DNA from 3 places in the Bradyrhizobium sp. GCM10028915 genome. Region 2 is predicted to be linked to each of the others. Evidence: predicted binding sites of a transcription regulator. Region 2 holds the regulator's gene; each other region holds the start of a gene.
The links. The regulator PhoB, encoded in region 2, activates phosphate uptake and scavenging genes when phosphate is short. The targets are predictions, from matches to a motif close to TGTCATNNANCTGTCAT.
Positions count from the first base shown of each region.

Region 1: ACFQX9_RS21370 (DUF47 domain-containing protein) is a predicted target of PhoB. The motif match lies at 2,964-2,980, and genes of this name have one in related genera.
Region 3: phnF (phosphonate metabolism transcriptional regulator PhnF) is a predicted target of PhoB. The motif match lies at 3,324-3,340, and genes of this name have one in related genera.

Region 1 covers NZ_JBHTFN010000044.1:262,764-267,968, reverse strand. Annotated here, with positions in the region: gene ACFQX9_RS21385 (peptide chain release factor 3) at 1-781, opposite strand, end outside; gene sugE (quaternary ammonium compound efflux SMR transporter SugE) at 945-1,259, shown strand; gene ACFQX9_RS21375 (inorganic phosphate transporter) at 1,252-2,259, opposite strand; gene ACFQX9_RS21370 (DUF47 domain-containing protein) at 2,275-2,919, opposite strand; gene ACFQX9_RS21365 (branched-chain amino acid ABC transporter permease) at 3,078-4,046, opposite strand; gene ACFQX9_RS21360 (branched-chain amino acid ABC transporter permease) at 4,048-4,911, opposite strand; gene ACFQX9_RS21355 (ABC transporter substrate-binding protein) at 4,984-5,205, opposite strand, start outside.
Region 2 covers NZ_JBHTFN010000065.1:642,211-647,415, forward strand. Annotated here, with positions in the region: gene argF (ornithine carbamoyltransferase) at 91-1,026, opposite strand; gene ACFQX9_RS32725 (aspartate aminotransferase family protein) at 1,026-2,228, opposite strand; gene ACFQX9_RS32730 (GcrA family cell cycle regulator) at 2,684-3,196, shown strand; gene phoB (phosphate regulon transcriptional regulator PhoB) at 3,435-4,142, opposite strand; gene phoU (phosphate signaling complex protein PhoU) at 4,165-4,881, opposite strand; gene pstB (phosphate ABC transporter ATP-binding protein PstB) at 4,892-5,205, opposite strand, start outside.
Region 3 covers NZ_JBHTFN010000057.1:55,850-61,054, forward strand. Annotated here, with positions in the region: gene phnD (phosphonate ABC transporter substrate-binding protein) at 1-588, shown strand, start outside; gene phnE (phosphonate ABC transporter, permease protein PhnE) at 665-1,549, shown strand; gene phnE (phosphonate ABC transporter, permease protein PhnE) at 1,507-2,394, shown strand; gene phnF (phosphonate metabolism transcriptional regulator PhnF) at 2,559-3,290, opposite strand; gene phnG (phosphonate C-P lyase system protein PhnG) at 3,409-3,873, shown strand; gene phnH (phosphonate C-P lyase system protein PhnH) at 3,878-4,486, shown strand; gene ACFQX9_RS29405 (carbon-phosphorus lyase complex subunit PhnI) at 4,489-5,205, shown strand, end outside.

The DNA of each region.
Region 1 (5,205 bases), on a different contig from region 2:
AAACCGGCGTCAGATGGCCCTCGCGAAACGCTTCGAGCTCGAACGGTTTTGAAGCCGCGGTGACGAGCTCGAGCTCGTCCTTGACCGCCGACACGTCGAGATTGGCATTGAGCTTGGCGAGCTCGGCGATCTCGATCTGCTGCGCCGCGCCGGTCTTGGCGCCACCGCCTTCGAGCAGGCGCACGCCGCCATTGACGACGTCATAGGTGCCGAGGAACTCGCGGCCGCGGCCGACAGGCCAGGTCATCGGCGTGGTATCGAGCGCCAGCGTCTTCTCGATCTCGTCGAGGAGCTCGAAGACGTCGCGGCTCTCGCGGTCCATCTTGTTGATGAAGGTGATGATCGGGATATCCCGAAGACGACATACCTCGAACAGCTTTCGGGTGCGCGCCTCGATGCCCTTGGCGGCGTCGATCACCATGACGGCGGAATCGACCGCCGTAAGCGTGCGATAGGTGTCTTCCGAAAAGTCCTCGTGGCCCGGCGTGTCCAGCAGGTTGAACACGAGGCCCTCGAACTCGAAAGTCATGACCGATGTCACGACCGAGATGCCGCGCTCGCGCTCGATCTTCATCCAGTCCGAACGCGTGTTGCGCCGCTCGCCCTTGGCCTTGACCTGGCCGGCCAGATTGATGGCGCCACCGAACAGCAGCAGCTTTTCGGTCAGCGTGGTCTTGCCGGCGTCCGGATGCGAGATGATGGCAAAGGTACGCCGCCGCGACACTTCAGCGGCAAGCGAGGAACGGGCCGTCGATTCGGCTGTGGTGGCGATGTCGGACATTGCGGCAGCGTTTGGCAGGGAAAATGAGCCTGATCAAGCCTGATCTGGTGATTGCGGAGGCTTCCGGCCAGCCCCATATCGGGCTTGGGTTGGGAGGGACGGCCTTCCCTTGCTATCAGCACACCAGTCGCGGGGACGACCCTGCCTTGAATGGAGGGTCGTCATGGCCTGGAGCATCCTGTTCGTCGCCGGTCTGCTGGAGATCTCCTGGGCGATCGGCCTCAAATATACCGAGGGGTTCACCAGGCTCGTTCCGTCAATCCTCACGCTCGGCGCCATGGCCGGCAGCATCATCCTGCTCGGGCTCGCTCTCAAATCGCTGCCGATTGGAACCGCTTATGCGGTCTGGACCGGCATCGGTGCGGTCGGCACCGCGACGCTCGGCATCATCCTGTTCGGCGAGCCGGCCACCGCGTTCCGCCTCGCCAGCATCGGGCTGATCGTCGCCGGCATTGTCGGACTGAAGCTGGTTACCTGACGAAGATCTTGACCGCCCACCAGCTCAGTGCGGCGACGATGGCCGAGGCCGGCATCGTGATCACCCAGGCATAGACGATCGAGCTGGCGACGTTCCAGCGCACCGCCGAGAGGCGGCGGGCCGCGCCGACGCCGACGATGGCGCCGGTGATGGTGTGGGTGGTCGAGACCGGAACACCGAGAAAGGTCGCCATGAACAGGGTCGCGGCACCGCCGGTCTCGGCGCAAAAGCCCTGCATCGGGGTCAGCTTGGTGATGCGCAGGCCCATGGTGCGGACGATGCGCCAGCCGCCCATCAGCGTCCCCATCGCCATCGCGGCCTGGCACGAGAGCACCACCCAGAAGGGTACGAAGAATTCGCCGCCGAGCTGGCCCTGCGAATAGAGCAGCACGGCGATGATGCCCATGGTCTTCTGAGCGTCGTTACCACCATGGCCGAGCGAATAGAGCGAGGCGGAGGCGAATTGCAGGATGCGGAAGGCGCGATCCACGGCAAAGGGCGTGGAGCGCACCGAGGCCCAGGAGACGATCGCGACCAGCACCATCGCGAGCAGGAAGCCGACCAGCGGAGACAGCACGATGGCGATCACCGTCTTGGACAACCCGCTCCAGACCGCCGCTGAAAGGCCGGCTTTGGCCACGCCGGCACCAAACAAGCCGCCGATCAATGCATGAGACGAGGACGATGGGATGCCGAGCGCCCATGTCACCAGGTTCCAGACGATGGCGCCGACCAGCGCGGCGAAGATCACCTGAGCATCCACGATCGCGGGATCGATGATGCCGGTGCCGATAGTCTGGGCAACGTGCAGCCCGAACACCATGAAGGCGACGAAGTTGAAGAACGCGGCCCAGAACACCGCGTATTGCGGCCGCAGCACGCGGGTCGAGACGATGGTCGCGATCGAATTGGCGGCGTCGTGCAGGCCGTTCAGGAAGTCGAACAGCAGCGCGACGGCGATCAATCCGACCAGGACGGGAAGACCCAGCGCAACATCCACGGCGTGGCCCCTGCCCTAAACTTGCTCGATGACGATGCTGTTGATCTCGTTCGCGACGTCGTCGAAGCGGTCGGCGACTTTCTCGAGATGGTCGTAGATCTCTGCGCCGACGATGAAGTCCATCGCGTTGCCGCCGCGATGCTTGAGGAACAGTTCCTTCAGCCCGATATCATGGAGATCGTCGACGCGGCCTTCCAGCTTGCCAAGCTCTTCCGTGATCGCGGTCAGCATGGCCACGTTCTGACCGATCTTCTGCATCAGCGGCAGCGCGCGGCCGACCAGATTGGCGCATTCGATCAGAAGCCCGCCGATCTCCCGCATCGGCGGCTCGAAGCTGCGGACCTCGAACAGCATCACGGCCTTGGCGGTCTGCTGCATCTGGTCGATGGCGTCGTCCATCGAGGTGATCAGGTTCTTGATGTCGCCGCGGTCGAACGGGGTGATGAAGGTGCGGCGCACCGCGGTCAGCACCTCACGGGTGATGTTGTCGGCATCGTTCTCGAACTGGTTGACGCGCTGGCAATAGACCGGCGTCTCCTCGCCCCCGTTGAGCATGCTCTGGAGCGCGATCGAGCCCTGGATCACGGTCTGGGCGTGGCGGTCGAACAGGTCGAAGAACCGTTCTTCCTTCGGCAGGAAAGCGCGAAACAATCGCATCATGGGGGAGAGACTACCGGTTGGATGATGGCCTGGCCCAAGCGGGCCGTCATGAAACTGTCATAGACCATTTTCGATCCACGCGCGTGCCACCTCACGCCCGTGGAGCCGGATCATCCACCGCTTTCGCGCGTCAACACATCTTCTATTATATCAATGACTTACAGCGACCGCCGGAAGTAATGCGCGATTTCGCCGATGACGCCACGGCGGAAGGTGAGCACGCAGATCACGAAGATCGAGCCCTGGATCACGGTCACCCATTGGCCGAACCCCGCCAAATATTGCTGCATGGCGATGATCACGAAGGCACCGACCACGGGACCGAAGACGGTTCCGAGTCCGCCGACCAGCGTCATCAGCACGACTTCGCCCGACATCGACCAGTGCACGTCGGTGAGCGAGGCATTCTGCGCCACGAAGACTTTCAGCGCACCGGCAAAGCCGGCCAGCGTGCCCGACAGGACGAAAGCCAGGAACTTGTACTGATCGGTGCGGTAACCCAGCGAGATCGCGCGCGGCTCGTTCTCGCGGATCGCCTTGAGGACTTCGCCGAACGGCGAGTTGATGATGCGGAAGATCAGCAGGAAGCCGGCGAGGAAACCGACCAGCACCACGTAGTAGAGCACGGTGGGCTTGGTCAGATCGAAGACGCCGAACATGCGTCCCTGCGGAATGCCCTGGATGCCGTCTTCGCCATGGGTGAACGGCGCCTGGAGGTAGATGAAGTACAAGAGCTGCGACAGCGCCAGCGTGATCATCGAGAAATAGATGCCCTGGCGGCGGATCGAGATATAGCCCGTGATGAGCGAGAGCACGAAGGCACCGGCGACCCCGACGAGGATGCCGAGTTCCGGCGGCAGCGCCCATACTTTCAGCGCATGCGCGCTGCAATAGCCGGCCGTGCCCAGGAACATCGCATGGCCGAAGGACAGCAAACCGCCGTAGCCGATCAGCAGGTTGAAGGCGCAGGCGAGCAGCGCGAAGCACAGCGCCTGCATCACGAAGAACGGGTAGACCCCCGTGAATGGCACCGAAGCCAGCAGCAGCGCCATCACCACGAACACGATCATCTCGTCGCGGATCGCGCGCGGGGTTACCGGCAGCGTGTCGTCCGTCAAGGCTGTCATATCAGGCCGCCCTTCCCGTCAATCCCGTTGGCTTCACCAAGAGCACCAGCACCATCAGCACGAACACGACGGTGTTGGAGGCCTCGGGGTAGAAATATTTGGTCAGGCCTTCGATCACACCGAGCGCGAAGCCGGTGATGATGGACCCCATGATCGATCCCATGCCGCCGATCACGACCACCGCGAACACCACGATGATGAGGTCGGCGCCCATCAACGGCCGCACCTGGTTGATCGGCGCCGACAGCACGCCGGCGAGCGCTGCAAGGCCGACACCGAGGCCGTAGGTCAGCGTGATCATGCGCGGCACGTTGACGCCGAAGGCGCGCACGAGCGTCGGGTTTTCGGTGGCGGCGCGCAAATAGGCGCCGAGCCGCGTCTTCTCGATCAGGAACCAGGTCGCGATGCAGACCACCAGCGAGAAGATGACGACCCAGCCGCGATAGACCGGCAGGAACATGAAGCCGAGATTCATGCCGCCCTTGAGCTGGTCCGGAATGGCGTAAGGCAGGCCGGAGGAGCCGAAGTAGTTCTGAAACACGCCCTGCACGATCAGCGCAATGCCGAAGGTCAGCAGCAGGCCGTAGAGATGATCCAGCCCGGTCAGCCATTGCAGCATGGTCCGTTCCAGGATCATGCCGAAGATGCCGACGATAACAGGCGCAAGCAGCAACGCCCACCAGTAGTTGATGCCGCCGAGGTTCAGCAGGAAGTAGGCGACGAACGCGCCCATCATGTAGAGCGCGCCATGGGCGAAATTGATGATGTTGAGCATGCCGAAGATCACGGCAAGCCCGAGACTGAGCAGCGCGTAGAACGAGCCGTTGATCAGTCCTACCAGTAGCTGAGCGTAAAGAGCCTGCATCGATCCCGCACCTGGTCCCTTCGGCGTTCCCTGAAAGTCGCCCGCAGGCCTGATGGCCTGCGGGCGGTTAGCTTACTTCTTCAAGAGCGCGCACTTGCTCTCGGACAGCGGCGTGAAGGCCTGGTCGCCCGGCACCGTGCCGACCAGCTTGTAGAAGTCCCACGGTCCCTTGGACTCGGAGGGCTTCTTCACCTCGAACAGATAGGCATTGTGGATGGTGCGGCCGTTGGGCTGGATCTCGCCCTTGCCGAACAGATCGTCTTCCGTCGGCATCGACTTCATCTTCTCGACGAC
Region 2 (5,205 bases):
ACGCAACCAGGGCAAATTCATCGTCGTCCTGGCGAAAGCCAGGACGACGATGAAGACCTACTTCGCCGGCACGGCGGATACCGGCCCGGATTACTTCACCGCGTCGAAGCACCAGGCCAGAATGCCCTTTTGCGCGTGCAGGCGGTTTTCGGCCTCGTCGAACACGACGGATTGTGGACCGTCGATCACCTCGTCGGTGACCTCCTCGCCCCGATGGGCGGGCAGGCAGTGCATGAACAGCGCATCCGGCTTGGCAAGCGACATCAGCTGCGCATTGACCTGATAGGGCTTGAGCACGTTGTGGCGGTGCTCGCCTTCCTTGTCGCCCATCGACACCCAGGTGTCGGTCACGACACAATCGGCGCCGCGCACGGCGGCTTCGGCATCCGTGCCGAGCATGATCGGCGCGCCGGTCGCCTTGATGAAGTCGCGCATCGCCTTTTTCGGCGCGAGCTCCGGAGGCGTCGCGACATTGAGCTGGAACTTGAAGCGCTCGGCGGCGTGCGCCCAGGAGGCGAGCACGTTGTTGTCGTCGCCGGTCCAGGCCACGGTCTTGCCCTCGATCGGGCCGCGATGTTCCTCGTAGGTCATGAGGTCCGCCATCACCTGGCAGGGATGCGAGCGGCGCGTCAGGCCGTTGATGACGGGCACGGTGGCGTTTGCCGCAAGCTCCAGCAGCGCATCGTGATTGAGAATGCGGATCATGATGGCGTCGACATAGCGCGACAGCACGCGCGCGGTGTCGGCGATGGTCTCGCCGCGGCCGAGCTGCATTTCGGCGCCGGTGAGCATGATGGGCTCGCCGCCGAGCTGGCGCATGGCGACGTCGAAAGACACCCGCGTCCGCGTCGAGGGGCGCTCGAAGATCATCGCCAGGGTCTTGCCTTCGAGCGGCCTGACCGGCTGATGCGCCTTCTGCTTCGCCTTCATCGCGGAGGACGCAGCGAGCATGCGCTTGAGCTCCGACAGCGGCAGCTCGTTGATATCGAGGAAGTGCTTCGGTGTTTTATCGGGCGACTTGCTCATCAGCTTGCCGCCCGCTTGTTGCCGGACAACGCAGTGCAGGCGCGCTCGAGCCGCCCGACGCTGTCCTCGATCTCGGCTTCGGTGACGATCAAAGGCGGCAGGAAACGCACGACATTGTCGCCGGCACCGACGGTGAGCAGCTTTTGGTCGCGCAAGGCTGCAACGAGATCGCCGGAGGGCACCACGGCCTTGATGCCGATCAGGAGGCCCTCGCCGCGCACTTCGCTGACGACATCGCCGTGACGGTCGATCACGGAGGCGAGCTTCTGCTTGAGCAGCAGCGACATCCTCTGCACGTGGTCGAAGAAGCCGGGCTTGAGCATGACGTCGAGCACGGCGTTCGCAGCCGCGATCGCGAGCGGATTGCCCCCGAAGGTCGAGCCGTGCGAGCCCGGCGTCATGCCGGACGCCGCTTCCGCGGTCGCAAGGCAGGCGCCGATCGGGAAGCCGCCGCCGAGCGCCTTGGCCAGCGACATCACGTCGGGTTCGACGCCAAGGCGGCGGTACGCGAACAGATCGCCGGTGCGGCCCATGCCGGTCTGCACCTCGTCGAAGGCGAGCAACAGACCCTTCTCGTCGCAGAGCTGGCGCAACGCCCTCAGGAAGGCGGGCGTTGCCGAACGCACACCGCCCTCGCCCTGGATCGGCTCGATCAGGATGCCGGCGGTCTGCGGACCGATTGCCTTTTTCACGGCATCGAGATCGCCATGCGCAACCTGGTCGAAGCCCTCCATCGGAGGGCCGAAACCTTCGAGATATTTTGCCGATCCCGTTGCGGCCAGCGTCGCCAGCGTGCGGCCATGGAAGGCGCCTTCGAAGGTGATCATGCGATAGCGGTCGGGATGACCCTTTGCGGCGTGATAACGGCGCACGACCTTGATCACGCATTCCAGCGCTTCGGCGCCGGAATTGCAGAAGAACACGAAATCCGCGAAACTTTCATTGCACAGGCGGGCGGCGAGCTTTTCGCCGTCCGGGCTCTGGAACAGATTCGACATGTGCCAGAGCTTCGTGGCCTGCTCCTGCAACGCCGCGACCAGCGCCGGATGGGCATGGCCGAGCGCATTCACCGCCACCCCGGAGGTGAAATCGAGATAGCGCTCGCCATTGGTCGCGATCAGCCAGCAGCCTTCGCCACGCTCGAAACCAAGGTCGGACCTGGCGAAAACGGGGAGCAAATGCGGCGCTGCGCTGTTAGTCATGATGGTCACTTGAATGTTGCGGACGGAGTGAGCGTGCATTGCGCAACGCACCATCGACCGGCCCGGAAAACGAAACGTGCCGCCTCTTGAGGGCGGCACGTGCGACTATCTTAGGCCTGGTGAAACGGGTGTCAATGCCGCCCGGAAAGCCTCGCGAAACGCTGAATCCGTAGTCTTGCGGTGCCGATTTTGCGGGATATGGCCACGGAACATGTGGAAGCGAGTCGGCGGACTCTTGCGCGGGAGTCACGCCATATTGTAGCGTTTGGATTGTCAGATACGACATCTCGTGCAGTGGTTCTGATCTTTAAGTCCTTATGTACCGGCGTAAACGTTCGGGCGTTCAAGACGCGCCCGGCGAGCCTTAAGGGATTCTGGCGGCACGGGTTTTTGAAGGCTTAGGCATTCGCTGCGAGGCCCCAGGATGGCTGGCGCGCAGCGAGGGAAAGGGTGCAATGACGGTTTTGACCTGGTCCGATGATCGCGTCGAGCAGCTGAAAAAGCTCTGGGAGGCCGGACTTTCGGCCAGCCAGATCGCGGCGGAGCTCGGCAATGTGACCCGCAATGCCGTGATCGGCAAAGTGCACAGGCTCGGCCTTTCGGGCCGCGCCAAGAGCCCATCATCGGCAGCGCCGCGGCCGCGCAAGGCGCGCCCCGCGCAGCACATGATGCGGGTGAGCCGCCCGATCTCGCGCGGCAACACCGCGCTGGCGCAGGCCTTCGAGGTCGAGGCTGAGCCGGATCCGGTCACCTACGACAACGTGGTGCCGATGAGCCAGCGGCTGTCGCTGCTGGAATTGAACGAGGCGACCTGCCACTGGCCGGTCGGCGATCCCTCGAGCCCGGACTTCTTCTTCTGCGGTGGAAGGGCGCTGTCCGGACTGCCCTATTGCGCCCAGCACTCGCGCGTTGCGTACCAGCCCGCGTCGGATCGGCGCCGCGCACCGGTAAAGCCGGGTCCCCGTTAGTCGTCACGCGAAGACAGTTCAACAATTTCAGTGTCGTCCCGGCCTAGTGCGCAATTGCGCACGGGGGGCCGGGACCCATACTCCGAGCACGCAATAATCGTGCGGAAGGGGTCACTCCGAGTCTTCGCCAAACCACGTTCGGTGGTTATGGGTCCCGGATCAGCGCTCGCTTCGCTCGCTTGTCCGGGACGACGGCTGAGAATGCAGGGACAGCTCGCCAACAAACAAGCCTGCAACCCTACACCTGCTCCGCCTTCGCGAAGCGATCATCCAGCGCGTAGCCGGCGCCGCGGACGGTGCGGATCGGGTCCTGCTCGCGGCCGAGATTGAGCAGCTTGCGCAGGCGACCGATATGCACGTCGACGGTGCGCTCGTCGATATAGATGTCGCGACCCCAGACGCTGTCGAGCAGCTGCTCGCGCGAGAACACGCGCCCCGGATGCTCCAGGAAGAACTCCAGCAGGCGATATTCGGTCGGACCGAGATCGATCGGCCGGCCCGAGCGCGCCACGCGGCGCTTGTCACGGTCGAGCTCGATGTCGCCAAAAGCAAGGACGGTGGCGAGGCGCTCCGGGCTCGCGCGCCGCAGCAGGCCTTTCACGCGCGCCAGCAGCTCCGGCACCGAGAACGGCTTGACGATGTAATCGTCGGCGCCGGTCGCAAGACCCCGCACCCGCTCGCTCTCCTCGCCGCGCGCGGTGAGCATGATGATCGGAAGCTGCTTGGTCTCGGGACGGGTGCGAAGCCGCCGGCACAATTCGATGCCTGACAGGCCCGGCAGCATCCAGTCGAGCACGATCAGATCGGGGATGTGCTCCTTGAGGCGGGTGTCGGCGTCGTCGCCGCGCATCACCGTCTCGACGTCATAGCCGTCGCCTTCGAGGTTGTAGCGGAGAAGCTCGGTCAGGGCTTCCTCGTCCTCAACCACCATAATGCGTGCGCCCATCGGGTCGTCGCTCCTTAAGTCTTCAGGTGTTCGGTACCGTGTTGGCAAAGGTCGTCATGTCGCCCTTCGGCCGCTTGTCGGTGATCGCCTGGCCCTCGATCATGTAGAACACGGTCTCGGCGATATTGGTGGCGTGGTCGCCGATCCGCTCGATGTTCTTGGCGCAGAACATCAAATGGATGCAGAACGAGATATTGCGCGGATCCTCCATCATGTAGGTGAGGAGTTCGCGGAACAGCGAGGTGCAGATGGCGTCGACTTCCTCGTCGCCCTTCCACACCGCCATCGCCGCCGGCAAATCATGCGCGGCATAGGCGTCCAGCACCGACTTGACCTGCTGCTGCACGAGGTCGGTCATGTGCTCGAGGCCGCGGAACAGCTTGAGCGGATGGAAGTCCGTCTCCAGCGCCGCAACCCGCTTGCCCATGTTCTTGGCGAGGTCGCCGATGCGCTCGAGATCGGTCGCGACGCGCATGGCGCCGACGATCTCGCGCAGATCGACCGCCATCGGCTGGCGGCGGGCGATGGTGAGCACCGCACGCTCCTCGATGCGCTTCTGCAGCGCGTCGAGCTCGGTGTCGATGGCGACGACGCGCTGGCCGAGCGGGACGTCGCGGCGGATCAGCGCGTCGACGGACTCGACGATCATGCGCTCGGCGATGCCGCCCATCTCGGCGACCAGGCGAGTGAGTTCCTGGAGGTCGGTGTCGAAGGCCTTTGCGGTATGTTCAGAACCCATGTCGCGTCTCCTAGCCGAACCGGCCGGTGATGTAATCCTGCGTGCGCCGATCGGACGGCGACGTGAAGATCTTGCTGGTGTCGTCGAACTCGATCAACTCGCCGAGATACATGAAGGCGGTCTTGTCGGAGACGCGCGCCGCCTGCTGCATGTTGTGGGTGACGATCGCAATCGTGTAATCCTCGGACAGCTCCTGGATCAGCTCCTCGACCTTGGCGGTCGAGATCGGGTCGAGCGCCGAACAGGGTTCGTCGAACAGGATCACCTCGGGCCTCACCGCGACGGTGCGGGCGATGCAGAGGCGCTGCTGCTGGCCGCCGGAGA
Region 3 (5,205 bases), on a different contig from region 2:
ACCGGTTATTACTCGGTGTTCTTCGTCAAGGCGAGCAGCCCCTACAAGAGCATCGATCAGCTCAAGGGCAAGAACCTCGGCCTGGTCGATCCGAACTCGACCTCCGGCAACAACGTGCCGCGCTTCGAGCTCGACAAGATGGGCATCGCGGACGCCGACACCTATTTCAGCAAGGTCGTCTTCACCGGCAGCCATGAGAACGCGATCCTGGCACTGGCGCAGGGCACCGTCGACGTCGCCGCCAACCAGTGGACCAGCGACGACGATTCGACATTGGCGCAGATGTTGACCAAGGGCATGCTGAAGAATGCCGACGGCTCGGCGATGAAAAAGGACGATTTCCGCATCATCCACAAGTCGGCGCCGATCATCAACGGTCCGTATGCCTACAATTCCGACCTGCCGGAAGAGGCCAAGGCCGCCATCGCGAAGGCGTTCTTCGACGCGCCGGCCAAGGACAAGGCTGCCTTCGACCGCCTACAGGACGGCCAGAAGAAAGGTTTTCATCCCGCGACCAGCAAGGATTGGGATGGCACGATCGAGCTGATCAAGTTCGTCGATGCGCTGCGTAAGAAGAAGGCGTCCTGAGTTTCGGGACGATGCCACTGGAGCCGGGTCGATGGACCCGGCTCTTTCTCTTTGATCGACCACCTTTCCTGATCAGATGACCGTCGCGGTTTCGATTCTCCCCGAGCAGCAGCTCGCCGTGCTCAACGCCGCCTATCGCCAGGCGGTGGCGCGCAAGCGGCTCCGAATCCTGTCTGGAGCCGTGATCTTCGCCGCAGCACTGTGTCTGGCCGCGATCGGCGCTGAAGTGAATCTGCGCACGCTGTTCGCCCACTTTGGCAACTTCATCAGCTATTTCGACCGCATCCTCACACTCGACACCGGCCAGCGGGTCTGGACCGATGTCGGCGAGTGGCTCTGGGGCTGGCGCAAATGGCTGAGGATGCTGGGCGAGACCCTGCTGATCTCCTATGTCGGCACGCTGATCGGCGCGACTCTTGCGTTCTGCCTGAACTTCTTCGCCGCTGAAAACACCTCGCCCGCGCCCTGGCTGCGTTTCATGGTGCGGCGCCTGCTCGAATTCGCGCGCACGGTGCCCGGCATCGTGTTTGCGCTGATCTTCGTGATCGCCTTCGGGCTCGGTCCGATGGCCGGCGTGCTTGCGATCGCGATCCACTCCACCGGCGCGCTCGGCAAGCTGTTCTCGGAGATCGTCGAGAATGCCGACATGAAGCCGGTCGAAGGCGTCCGCTCGACCGGCGCAAGCTGGCTCTCCTGCATGCGCTTCGCCATCCTGCCGCAGGTCACGGCAGGCTATGCCAGCTACGCGCTGCTGCGGTTCGAGATCAACGTCCGCGAGGCCTCCGTGATGGGCTTCGTCGGTGCCGGCGGCATCGGCCAGGAGCTCGTCGTCGCCATCCGCAAGTTCTATTACTCCGACGTCAGCGCCATCCTGCTCACCATCATCGTCACGGTCTTCATCATCGACATCAGCACCGGATGGCTGCGCGGCCGTCTGTTCGGCAAGGAGGCGCGGACGTGACGGGACCGCAGGAGACCGACACTGCGGCGCTTCGCGCGCGCTATCCTGACGTGTTCGACCGGCCGGCCTCGGCGCGGCTCGCCATGCCGACGATGAGCGTCGCGACGCTCGCGATCCTGATTTACGGCCTCGTCGATCTCGACTTCTCGCCGTCGCGGTTCGTCGCGGGCCTCAACCAGCTCGGCTGGATCAGCCTGATGATGATCCCGCCGGATCCCGGCTCGTCGCTGCCGGTCTATCTGAAGGCGCTGGGCGAGACGCTGTCGATCGCGCTGCTCGGCACAACGCTCGCCGCGCTGTTCGCACTGCCGGTCAGTCTTCTTGCGGCGCGTAATGTCGTGCCATCAAAGCTGCTGCGCTTTCCGGTCCGACGTTTCCTGGATTCGATTCGCGGCGTCGACACGTTGATCTGGGCGCTGGTGTGGATCAACGTGGTCGGGCTCGGCCCGTTTGCCGGCGTGCTCGCCATCGCCGTGTCGGATTTCGGCGCCTTCGGAAAACTGTTCTCGGAGGCGATCGAGGGCGCCGATCAGAAGCAGGTCGAGGGCATCCGCGCCTCCGGCGGCAGCGCGCTGCACGAGATTCGCTTCGGCCTGCTGCCGCAGGTCCTGCCCGTGATTGCCGGGCAGGTGCTCTATTTCATCGAGTCGAATACGCGCTCGGCCACCATCATCGGCATCGTCGGCGCCGGCGGCATCGGCCTCCAGCTCGCCGAGCAGATCCGCGTGCTGGAATGGCAGAAGGTGTCGTTCCTGATCCTGATGATCCTGGTCGCAGTCGCCGCGATCGATTTCGTTTCGGGCAAATTGCGTTTTGCGATTATCGGGCGGCGGGCGGTGGCGTAACCTTCTTCCTTCTCCCCTTGTGGGAGAAGGTGGCGCGAAGCGCCGGATGAGGAGTCTGCATCCTCAATTCAGATCAGTGCGCGGAGGCAACCCCTCACCCGTCTCGCCGCTAGCGCGGCGAGCCACCCTCTCCCGCAAGGGGAGAGGGGCAGAGGGCAGCCAGTTTACCCGTTCTCCACCAGAAATTCCACCCGCTCCGCGGCAAAGCGCGAATGCTTGGTCACCAGCGGCTTGCCGTCGAGATCGTGATCGGTGGCGTCGACCACCAGGATCGGCCGTCCCAGCGCCAGATCGAGCCGTGCGGCGTCGGTTGCGTCGACGATACCGGCGGTGATCCGGGTCGCGCCGCGGCGATAGTCCCGGACGCCGTAATGCTCGAGCAATTTCGTCATCGAGCGGGTCGCGGCAAAGACGTCGCCCGCAGCCGGGAATAGCTGCGCCGACAGCCACGTCGTGGAGACACAGATCGGCGTGCGGTCGGCGAGGCGCATCGCCTCGATCCGAACCAGCGGTGCGCCGGTCTTGAGGCCAAGCTCCCGCGCGAGTTCGCGGGTCGCAACGTCAGCGGACGCCTCGATCAGCCGGCCATGCGGTTCGCGGCCGTCCGCGCCGACGATCTCGGAGAAACGGGTCCGCGAGCGCAGTGGATAAGCGAGCTTCTGCGCCTCGACATAGGTTCCGCTGCCGCGTTCTGCCCGCACGATGCCGCGCTCGGCAAGCGCGGCCAGCGCGCGTCGCACGGTGTGGCGGTTGACGCGATAGGTTTCGGCGATCTCCACCTCGCCCGGCAGCTTGTCGCCCGCCGCAAAGCGGCCGTCGGCGATGCCGCGCTCGATGCCGTCGGCAACGAGACGCCACAACGCGACGCCGGAGGAGGCTGTGTCCTGCATGCTCATGTGGCCGGGAAGCTACTCCAGAAATCACGCCTTTGTCACGAAACAGTCATGGCGCTCCGCTATCAAGTTGTCTAGTATCATAGACAACTTAGATTCGGCAAGTTCTGCAGAGAAGTCGGTGGATGCGGTGACCCAGCACAATAATCAGCAAGCCCAGCGCAAGGCCGCAATGGCCGTGCTGGCGCACGCGGAGGCGGACGAGATCGCCGCTCGCCTCCAAGCTCTCGCTTTGCCGGCGCATCAGGATCTGCGCGCGCCGGAAAACGGCCTCGTCATGCTGCGCGGCCGGGTCGGCGGCGATGGTGCGCCGTTCAACCTCGGTGAAGCCACGGTGTCGCGCGCCGCGGTGCGGCTTGCGAGCGGCGAGGTCGGTTTCGGCTACACGCTCGGTCGCGACGGCGAGAAGGCGCGGCTGATCGCGCTGTGCGATGCCCTGGTGCAGTCCCGCGATTTCGCCGGCGCGGTGGAGCGGGACATTATCGCGCCGTTGCGTGAGCAGCTTATGGTCAGGCGCAAGCAGGTGGCGGCCCAGACCGCCGCGACGAAGGTTGATTTCTATACCATGGTGCGCGGTGAGGGGTGAGATCATGACCACGATTGCGGAACTGCCCCCCGGGTTCGCCGACAAGGTGCTGTCGGCGCAATCGACCTTTCGTTCGGTCATGGACGCGATGGCCCGGCCGGGGTCGGTCCAGCGCATCGTGCCGACATCAGGAGCGCCTCATGTGATGATGCGCGGCACGGCCGCGATCGCGTTGACGCTGTTCGATCACGACACGCCGCTCTGGCTCGATGCGCGCATGCATGAGAGTTCCGACCTCGTGAAATGGCTGAAATTCCACACCGGTGCACCGTTGGTGCAGGATTCCTCGATCGCGAGCTTCGCGCTGATCAGCGACGGCGGGGCGCTCCCTTCGCTGGAGCGCTTCGCCCCCGGCACCAGCGAATATCCGGATCGCTCAACCACATTGATCCTTCAGGTCGAGAGCCTGGACGGAGGGCGGAGCTTCGAGCTGCGCGGCCCCGGCATTGACGGTGTCGCCACGCTCCAGGCTTCGATCAAGCCGTTCGACCTGTTCGAGCGCCTGCGCGTCAACGAAACGCTGTTTCCGCGCGGCATCGATGTGGTGCTGGTCGCCGATGATGCCGTGGTTGCGATTCCGCGCACCACGCGTGTCGTGAGCAAGGGAAGCTAAGCATGTATGTCGCAGTCAAAGGCGGCGAACGCGCCATCGAGAACGCCCATCGCCTGCTCGCCAGTGCACGGCGCGGCGACCAAAGGGTGCCGGAAATTTCCCTCGACCAGATCTCGGAGCAGCTTGGCCTCGCCGTGGACCGCGTCATGAGCGAAGGCTCGCTCTATGATCGCGAGCTCGCGGCGCTCGCCATCAAGCAGGCGCGCGGCGATCTGATCGAGGCGATCTTCCTGGTCCGCGCCTTCCGCGCGACGCTGCCCCGCTTCGGCGCCAGTGAGCCGGTCGAGACCGGCGCGATGCGGGTACGGCGGCGGGTGTCCTCGACCTTCAAGGACATTCCCGGCGGCCAGATCCTCGGCCCGACCTTCGACTATACCCACCGCCTGCTCGATCCCTCGCTCGCCGAGGGCTTTGTGCCGGAAGCGCCGGCGACGGCCGAAGCATCGTCTGCGCCGACCCCGCGGGTGACCGACATCCTCGGCCGCGACGGGCTGATCGAATCCTCGCCTAAGGCCGAGGAAGGCGCCAGCGTCGGCGATCTCACCCGCGAGCCGCTCAATTTTCCCGCCGATCGTGACCTGCGCCTGCAAAATCTCGCGCGTGGCGACGAAGGTTTTCTGCTGGCGATGGGCTATTCCACCCAGCGAGGCTACGGCCGCAACCATCCGTTCGCTGGCGAGATTCGCTTCGGTGAGGTCGAGGTTGAATTCTCCGCGGAA